DNA from 2 places in the Gordonia sp. IITR100 genome. Region 2 is predicted to be linked to the other one. Evidence: predicted binding sites of a transcription regulator. Region 2 holds the regulator's gene; the other holds the start of a gene.

Region 1 (3,917 bases), 280 kb from region 2:
CGCGCTCCGCCGCGCGGGTGCCGCGATCGACCGGGTGCACGCGCGGATGGGGGACTGGCTGATCCCCGGCCGCACCGAACGCGAGGTGGCCGCCGACATCGCCGCCGCGATCCTCGAGGAGGGACACACCGAGGCGGCTTTCATCATCGTCGGGTCGGGACCGAATGGAGCCGATCCCCATCACGAGTTCTCCGACCGGGTCATCGAGCGGTCCGACATCGTCGTGATCGACATCGGCGGCCCGGTCGAGCCGGGCTACAACTCCGATTCCACGCGCACCTACTGCTTCGACGATCCGCCCGCCGAGATCGCCGACGCCTACGCCGCTCTGCTCGAGGCCCAACGCGCGGCGGTGGCCGCCGTCCGGCCGGGGGTGAGCGCGTCCTCGATCGACGCGGCGGCGCGTGATCTCCTCGCGGAGCGCGGCCTGGCCGATCGGTTCATCCACCGGACCGGTCACGGGATCGGGCTGTCGGTACACGAGGAGCCGTACATCGTCGGCGGCAACGACATTCCGTTGCGCCCGGGCATGGCGTTCAGCGTCGAGCCGGGGGTCTACGTGTCCGGACACTGGGGTGCCCGCATCGAGGACATCGTCGTCGTGACCGATGACGGCTGCGAGTCGCTGAACAACCGCCCGCACGACCTCGTCCGGCTGTAGGACTCACACTGCTGCCGCGCGTCGTCGGTTCATCTCGTACGACAACGACATCGCTCTGACGCCGGGAGGCGGGCACGCCTGTCCGACCGTTGAACGTCATTTCGGCTGCTGGACTTCGATCGAGGTCCATCGGGCGAGTCGAAGTTCGCTGATCGCGAGTTTGATCTATGGACGCGAACTAGCGGGTGGCGAGAAGCTCGGCGAGGAACGCTTCGACGACGGAGGGCTTGGGTCGGGGTGGTCGGACATCGATGACGTGGCTGATTGTCGCCCATGAGCGGCGTGCGTCGATGTGGGTGTGGCCGTCTGGGCGTGGGTGATCGCCGGGCCGGGGTGGTGGTCCGTGGATCTGCTCGCGCACGGTGTTCAGGTGGTGTGCGAACCGTCGGGGTATGTCGGGTCGACGGTTGAGGCGGTCGGGGTTGGGTGGCGCGCCGGGTTCGGCGTTCAACCGCCACACGCAGCGACCTTCGTCGGGTCCGGACCGAGCGATGCGGGTGGTGTATTGACCGGGCTTGTCGCCGACCATGCGGTTGTGGCGTGGGCAGGCGGGGGCGAGGTCGTCAATGTTAGTGAGACCACCCTTCGCCCAGTCCCTTTGGGCGTGGTGGAGTTCGACGTGGGTGGCGGGCTGGTCACACCCGGGTGCCGAGCACACTTCACCGTCAGGGCGGGCGAAGGAGACGAGGCGTTGTTCGCGCGTGGCGAGACGTTTCCCCCTGCCGAAGTGCAGCGGCACGGTGGTGTGGTCTTTGAAGATCGCCAACCACGGCTGGATGTCGGCGGCCATCGCGATCAGGTCCGGGATGGGCAGCAGGGTGCCGGTGGCAGTGGTCGCGAGGCCGGCTTCACGAATCAGATCACCGAGGTCGGCCTTGATGATCAGCTGCACCGGCAGCCCACGATGCGAGGTGCCGAGAGTCCCGTCGGCGAAACCGGCGGCCAGCGCGGCATCGAGGGCGTCGTGATTGGTCTGGGCGGGGGTGCGTCCGTCGCGGTCGGCGGCGGCGGTCAGGGCGTCGGGGTCGGCGGTGCCGGCGGGCCCGGACGGAGACTGCGGGTCGTCGGGGTTGTTAAGTCCGGGTTTGCCCCAGACCGCGAACATCATCGACAGTCGGGCGTGGAGTTCGGGTGTGACGGTGCCGGAGATGGTGGCGGTGCCATCGGCTCGTTGCCGACCGATCCACAGGCCGCGGCGCCTCTTGCGTTCCGAATCGTCGGCGAGGGTGCCGTCGGGGTCGAGATGGGCCAGTAGCCGGGCACCGAGTTGGGTGATGTCGGCAGGTGTGTGGTCGGCGGCGATCTCGGCCATCTGCCGTTCGGCGGCGACCTTGATGTCGTGGTTGATGGCGACTGGGATGCGGTCGAGGACGTCCAAGGCGGCCTGCACGTGCGCGGAGCCGACCGCACCCGCGGCGAACGCTTCAGCGAGGCACGGATGTTCAGGTGGTAGGACCTCGCCGCCGAGGCTGGTGCGGGTGGCGGTGGCATCCATCTGCTTACGACGCCGCATCGGGTTGGAGACCCGCAGCCGGTGGGTCATGTACTGCATGAGTGTCCGACAGCCTGCTTTGCGGGGCAGGTCGCGGGCCTCGACCTGATCGATCTGCCGGTCACCGGCCACGGTCAACCGTGCGATCGCTTTCTCGGTGTCGGCCGCCACATCCGCCAACTCGGTATCGGTACACGGCGCCAGGTCCACGGTCTGCAGTTCGTCGAGGATGCGGTGGAGGTCGGCCACCAGTTCGACGGCACGCGGTTGCGGCGTCGCGGATTCATCAGACATGGTCACCTCCCCTGAGAACCGTTGCCGTTGCTGCGAATGTACGTTCGAGTGTACATCAAAATGGACGCGCGTCAATCTCAAAAGCTATGTCATTCAACGCTATTCGGCGAGAGCAAGTTGTCGGTGCCTCGTGATATAGGGAGAAACCCCGATGCCGAGCGTTGACCCGACTAGGTCGATGCGCATGTGATCGACCACCGCCCACCCGGACGGCGGTCGGGAGTAGCAGTCGGTCATCGTGGCTCATACAGGGTGGTGCCGTCAGCGATCGGCAGATACGCGATGTCTCCGACACACGCCCGATTCGGGGCGCAAGCGGCGAAGTCGCGGCTCAGCAAGTCCGACCACGCATAGCATGATCAGCTTCCGTCCGCGCTGCCCGCGCGGGGGCTGCCTTCCGCCACCCGTGAACGACGAGCACGCGATCGTGAGGAGTTGGCATTGCCACCTCACCGGGTAGGTGTCGAGCCGGTTCGGCGACAAACGCCGAAGCGGCTCACCAGTTCGTCTCCCCGACGAAATACTCGACCGCCAACGGTCTTGCGGGTCAGTGCCGTAGCGGTCGAGCCAGTGACGCAGCGTGCCGCGCTCCACCGAGATCGGCGGCGATACCACGCACCGTGGCCTCGGGGGTCGACTCGTACAAGTCCACCCGCGTCCTGACGAAACCGCTCTCACTCGTGTCGTCGAGCCGTACCTCGATCGACTCGCTTCCTCCAGCTCGTTGCCGGATTCAACGTGTCCGAGATCTGGGGTCAGGTCCCCGTCGGTCCCCGAGCCGGTTGTCCTCGATGTCGCAGATCGCCGGTCACACCAGCGTGGGGAGCGCGTCACCGTTCGGGAAGTTCCGGCCGGCCTTGATGACTATGCGATGAACCGGACCGAACCTGCTGACGACGCCAGCGCCCACGTCAAGCAGCGTCCGACTTCACACGTGGGCACTAGCTGAACAGCGACGCCGAGCCGAGCACCCGACTCACGCTGATCTCGATCACGACGCGGCGTGGGTTCGGCCTGGGCTCCCGGTATCGCTGCGCGTAGCGCTGCTCAGCCTCGCGCACGCGCTCGGGCTCACGACTCACCGTCGCGGGTCCCTCCAGGGTCAGCCACCGCGGGCCGTCGACGTTGGTGACGGCCGCGTAGCCACCCCGCTCGGTATTGCGAACCTTCTGATTGCCGTCCGAGGTGATGACCCTCGCCAGGCCGGCGTCGGGATCCCAGGTGAAGCCGACGGCCACGGCGTGGGGGGTGCCGTCGGCACGCAGCGTGGTGAGGGTCCCGAGGTGGCGTTCGACGAGGAAGGCGAGCGCATCGGGCCCGAGATCGGCGGCGGTACGAGGCATGACACCAAACTAGCCGCGACGCCGCACACGGTCGGTCGCGGGGCCGATGCGATACTGGCAGCCATGGCGTCACGCAGCAGAGGGGCATCAGCGCGTCCGGACACCGACCCGTCCGGTGCCCTCGTGC
Region 2 (3,917 bases):
GATGGCCGAGCGGGTCACCGATCTCAACGACGTGCGCGACCGGGTCCTCGCCGAACTGCTCGGCCTACCCGAACCTGGTGTGCCCACTCCGGAGGTGCCGTCGGTCCTGCTCGCCGACGACCTCGCGCCCGCCGACACCGCGGGCCTCGACCCCACGAGCACCATCGCCCTCGTCACCCGCCTCGGCGGACCGACCAGCCACACCGCGATCATCGCGCGCCAGCTGGGGATCCCGTGCGTGGTGGCGGTGGCCGACCTGGACGAGATCGAGCCCGGCACAACCGTTCTCGTCGACGGCAGCACCGGGCGAATCGAGGTGGAGCCCGATGCGGAGGCGGCCCGGGCTCGCGTCGACGAGGATCGGCGGCATGCCGCACTCGTCGCCGGCTGGACCGGTCCGGGGCAGACCGCCGACGGGGTGGCCGTGGCGGTGCTCGCCAACGTCGCCGACGGATCGTCGGCACGCGCCGCGGCCGGGTACCCAGTCGAGGGCGTCGGGCTCTTCCGCACCGAACTCGCGTTCCTCGAGCGTGCCGACGAACCGTCGGTGGACGAGCAGGCCGCGATCTACCGGGAGGTGCTCGATGCGTTCAACGGGCAGAAGGTGGTCATCCGCACCCTCGACGCCGGGTCCGACAAACCGCTCCGGTTCGTGACCCATCCCGACGAATCGAACCCAGCGCTCGGCGTGCGGGGTGATCGGATCGCGCTGGCGCACCCCGAGATCCGCGCGCATCAGCTCGACGCGATCGCGCAGGCCGCGTCGGGGTCGGCCGTCGCGCCGTGGGTCATGGCGCCGATGATCGCCTCGCCGGCGGAGGCGCGCACCTTCGCCGCCGAGGTCCGTGGCCGTGGTCTGGTCGCCGGGGTGATGATCGAGGTGCCCGCGGCGGCGATCCTGGCCGAAGCCGTCCTCGCCGAGGTGGACTTCGTGTCCATCGGCACCAACGATCTGACCCAGTACACGATGGCGGCCGACCGGATGTCGGCCGATCTCGCCGGACTGACCGACCCGTGGCAACCGGCCGTGTTGAGCCTCATCGCGGGAGTCGCGGCAGCGGGCGCACGTCAGGGAAAGCCGGTCGGGGTGTGCGGCGAGGCCGCCGCCGATCCGAACCTCGCCTGCGTGCTCGTCGGTCTCGGCGTCACCTCGCTGTCCAGCGCGCCGGCTGCTGCCGCGGCCGTGGGGGCCCGGCTCGGCGAGGTGTCCGCACCGGACTGCCGGGCCGCCGCCGAGGCCGCCCTGGCCACCTCGGATCCCGCCGCGGCGCGCGAGGCTGCCGCGGCGGTGCTCGACGGTTCGGTCGGCGGAGAGGTCAGACTCGCCGCATCACGGTGACGACCTTGCCGAGGATGACGGCATCGTTGCCCGGGATCGGATCGAACAGTTCGTTGTGCGGCATGAGCCAGACGTTGGGGCCCTGACGCTTGAAGGTCTTCACGGTGGCCTCGCCGTCGATCATGGCCGCGACGATGTCGCCGTTGTCGGCGACGTTCTGCTGCCGGACCACGACCCAGTCGCCGTCGCAGATCGCGGCGTCGATCATCGACTCGCCGACGACGCGCAACAGGAAGAGCGATCCCTCGCCGACCAGCTCACGGGGCAGCGGGAAGACGTCCTCGACGGCCTCCTCGGCCAGGATCGGACCGCCGGCCGCGATACGGCCGAGAACCGGCACGAAGGTCGGCTCGGGAAGCTGGCCGGCCGTCGGGGTGTCCGGCGACGGGGTGTCACTCGGGGCGATGTTGACCGCACGGGGACGGTTCGCGTCGCGCTTGAGCAGCCCCTTGCGTTCCAGCGTCCGCAACTGATGGGCCACCGACGACGTCGAGGCCAGGCCGACCTCGTCGCCGATCTCCCGGATGCTCGGCGGATAACCGCGCTCGCGCACCGAGCGGCGGATCACCTCCAGGACCCCGGCCTGTCGCGGGGTGAGTGAGGCCTCGGCGGCGGCGGCGTCGAACGGGGCCTCGTCGTCGGCGCCCCGCGCTCGGCCGCGCCTATCGCCGGTGTCACTCATGTTCGGTTCCTCTCGTCTTCGGAACGTGCTGGTAGATGGCTTGCGCCGGGTCCGAGCCTAGCGGAGTTCGACCGGCACCTCAAACATTTGTTCGATGTGTCGCGAGACTTTGTCGGGCCGTCGTGCTACAAATTCGAACATCAGTGCATCGAACATCTGATCGATGTTCGAACACCGACCGCGACACCCCGCACGATCCAGACACCAGAACACCGGAGGGCACCATGCGCACCGCCACTCTCGTCGCTCCCGTCCGCACCGACCGTCCCGACGCTGTCCGGCCCCCCACCGACCGCGCCGATCGGGTCCGGACGCGCGCCCCGCTGTCCGACGGCGGCCGGCCGATAGACAACCGGCCGGCCGGCACCCGACCGCGGGGTGCGTCGCCGGTGACCCCGCGGGTGGGCGGTACCCACTGTGGCTCTCCGGTCGGGGTGCGCGGGCGTGGCCCGGTCGGACCCGACGCGGCGGTGTTCCGTCGGCGCCGCCGCACCGCGGTCGCGCTCCTCGCCGGCGTCGGGCTGGCGTTCGTCGTGTGGGTGTTCGGTGTCGTGGGCCAGAACTACTCGGACTCGCTGACCCCGTCCGCCGTGAGTGCCGAGGTCGTCCACGTGCGCTCGGGGGACTCGCTCAGCTCGATCGCCGGCCGGGTGGCACCCGAGATGCCGCGCGAGGTCGTGATCGACGAGATCGTCGCGATGAACGATCTGGGGTCGAGCGCGCTGCAGGTGGGCCAGCCCCTGCTCACCCCCCGGTACCGCTGAGGCCGGGCGGTATCCTCGATGTCACAGGGGCCGGCCGACAAGCGGCGGGGCGCACGCTTCGGGTGCGTTCCAGCGTCCCGCGACCTGCGTGAGGACACGATGCGCTGCCCCTTCTGCAAGAACGACGACACCAAGGTCATCGACTCGCGTGTCGCAGATGAAGGGCAGGCCATCCGCCGCCGTCGCTCCTGTGTGGAGTGCGGTCGCCGGTTCTCGACCGTGGAGAGCGCCGTGCTCGCGGTGGTCAAACGCAACGGCGTGACCGAACCGTTCAGCCGGGAGAAGGTCATGCGCGGCGTGCGGCGAGCCTGTCAGGGCCGCCACGTCGCCGAGGACGCGCTCGCGCAACTCGCCCAGCAGGTCGAGGACACGGTGCGCGCCAGTGGATCGGCCGAGATCCCCAGCAACGAGGTCGGACTCGCCATCCTGGGTCCGCTCCGCGATCTTGACGAGGTGGCGTATCTGCGCTTCGCCTCGGTGTACCGGTCGTTCGACTCGGTGGAGGACTTCCAGCGCGAGATCGACGACCTGAAGGCGGCATCGGGTTCCGGGAGCGCGCTCGCCGAACCCGTGTCAGCCGAGTCGGTCCAGAGCTCGTAGGACCCGTTTCTCCGACACCGGGAACGCGGTACCGAGACGCTGGGCGAACAGCCCCACGCGCAACTCCTCGACGAGCCACTGCGCTTCGTCGTCGACCACCGCCCGCCGGTGCTCGGGTACCTGTTCGATGCGCTGGGCCCACCGTTCGACGACGCGATCGACGGCGGCCACCCCGGCCTGGTCGCGTGCTGCGGACGCGGGTAGTGCCTCCAGACGTGCTTGCGCGCCGTCGAGATAGCGCGGCAGATTCTCCAGGTGGCGTCGCGCGGTGGCCGCCACGAATCCGTCGAACACGAGGTGGGCGACCTGTTCGGCGACGTCGTCGGCAGCCAGCGAACCGGCGTGCCGGTCGATCGCCGCCCGCAGCGGGGCCATCCGTTCGAGGGCCGCGACGGCCAGCGAGAAGTAGTCCGGTGCGGCCGCGGCGACCCGTGGCCGGATCTGTTCGAGCAGCGCCGAGAAGGACTGCGGTGAGCGAACCGCGGCGAGCTCTGCGTCGTCGATGTCGGCGACCGTGTCCCGGGTCGCCCGG

Evidence for each region. Region 2 encodes LexA, which represses DNA repair genes until DNA is damaged. Its sites were predicted from a motif close to CGAACANNTGTTCG; they were not measured.
Region 1: a site for LexA is predicted at 2,481-2,494, ahead of B1818_RS08410 (HNH endonuclease signature motif containing protein). Genes of this name have one in related genera too.

The regions. Positions count from the first base shown of each region.
Region 1 is NZ_MVKV01000003.1:440,448-444,364, forward strand. It holds gene B1818_RS08405 (Xaa-Pro peptidase family protein) at 1-661, shown strand, start outside; gene B1818_RS08410 (HNH endonuclease signature motif containing protein) at 840-2,447, opposite strand; partial or broken gene B1818_RS24395 (IS3 family transposase) at 2,616-2,794, opposite strand; gene B1818_RS08415 (PPOX class F420-dependent oxidoreductase) at 3,389-3,790, opposite strand; gene B1818_RS08420 (SDR family NAD(P)-dependent oxidoreductase) at 3,854-3,917, shown strand, end outside.
Region 2 is NZ_MVKV01000003.1:164,195-168,111, forward strand. It holds gene B1818_RS07170 (phosphoenolpyruvate--protein phosphotransferase) at 1-1,339, shown strand, start outside; gene lexA (transcriptional repressor LexA) at 1,317-2,021, opposite strand; gene B1818_RS07180 (LysM peptidoglycan-binding domain-containing protein) at 2,246-2,785, shown strand; gene nrdR (transcriptional regulator NrdR) at 2,885-3,385, shown strand; gene hrpA (ATP-dependent RNA helicase HrpA) at 3,359-3,917, opposite strand, start outside.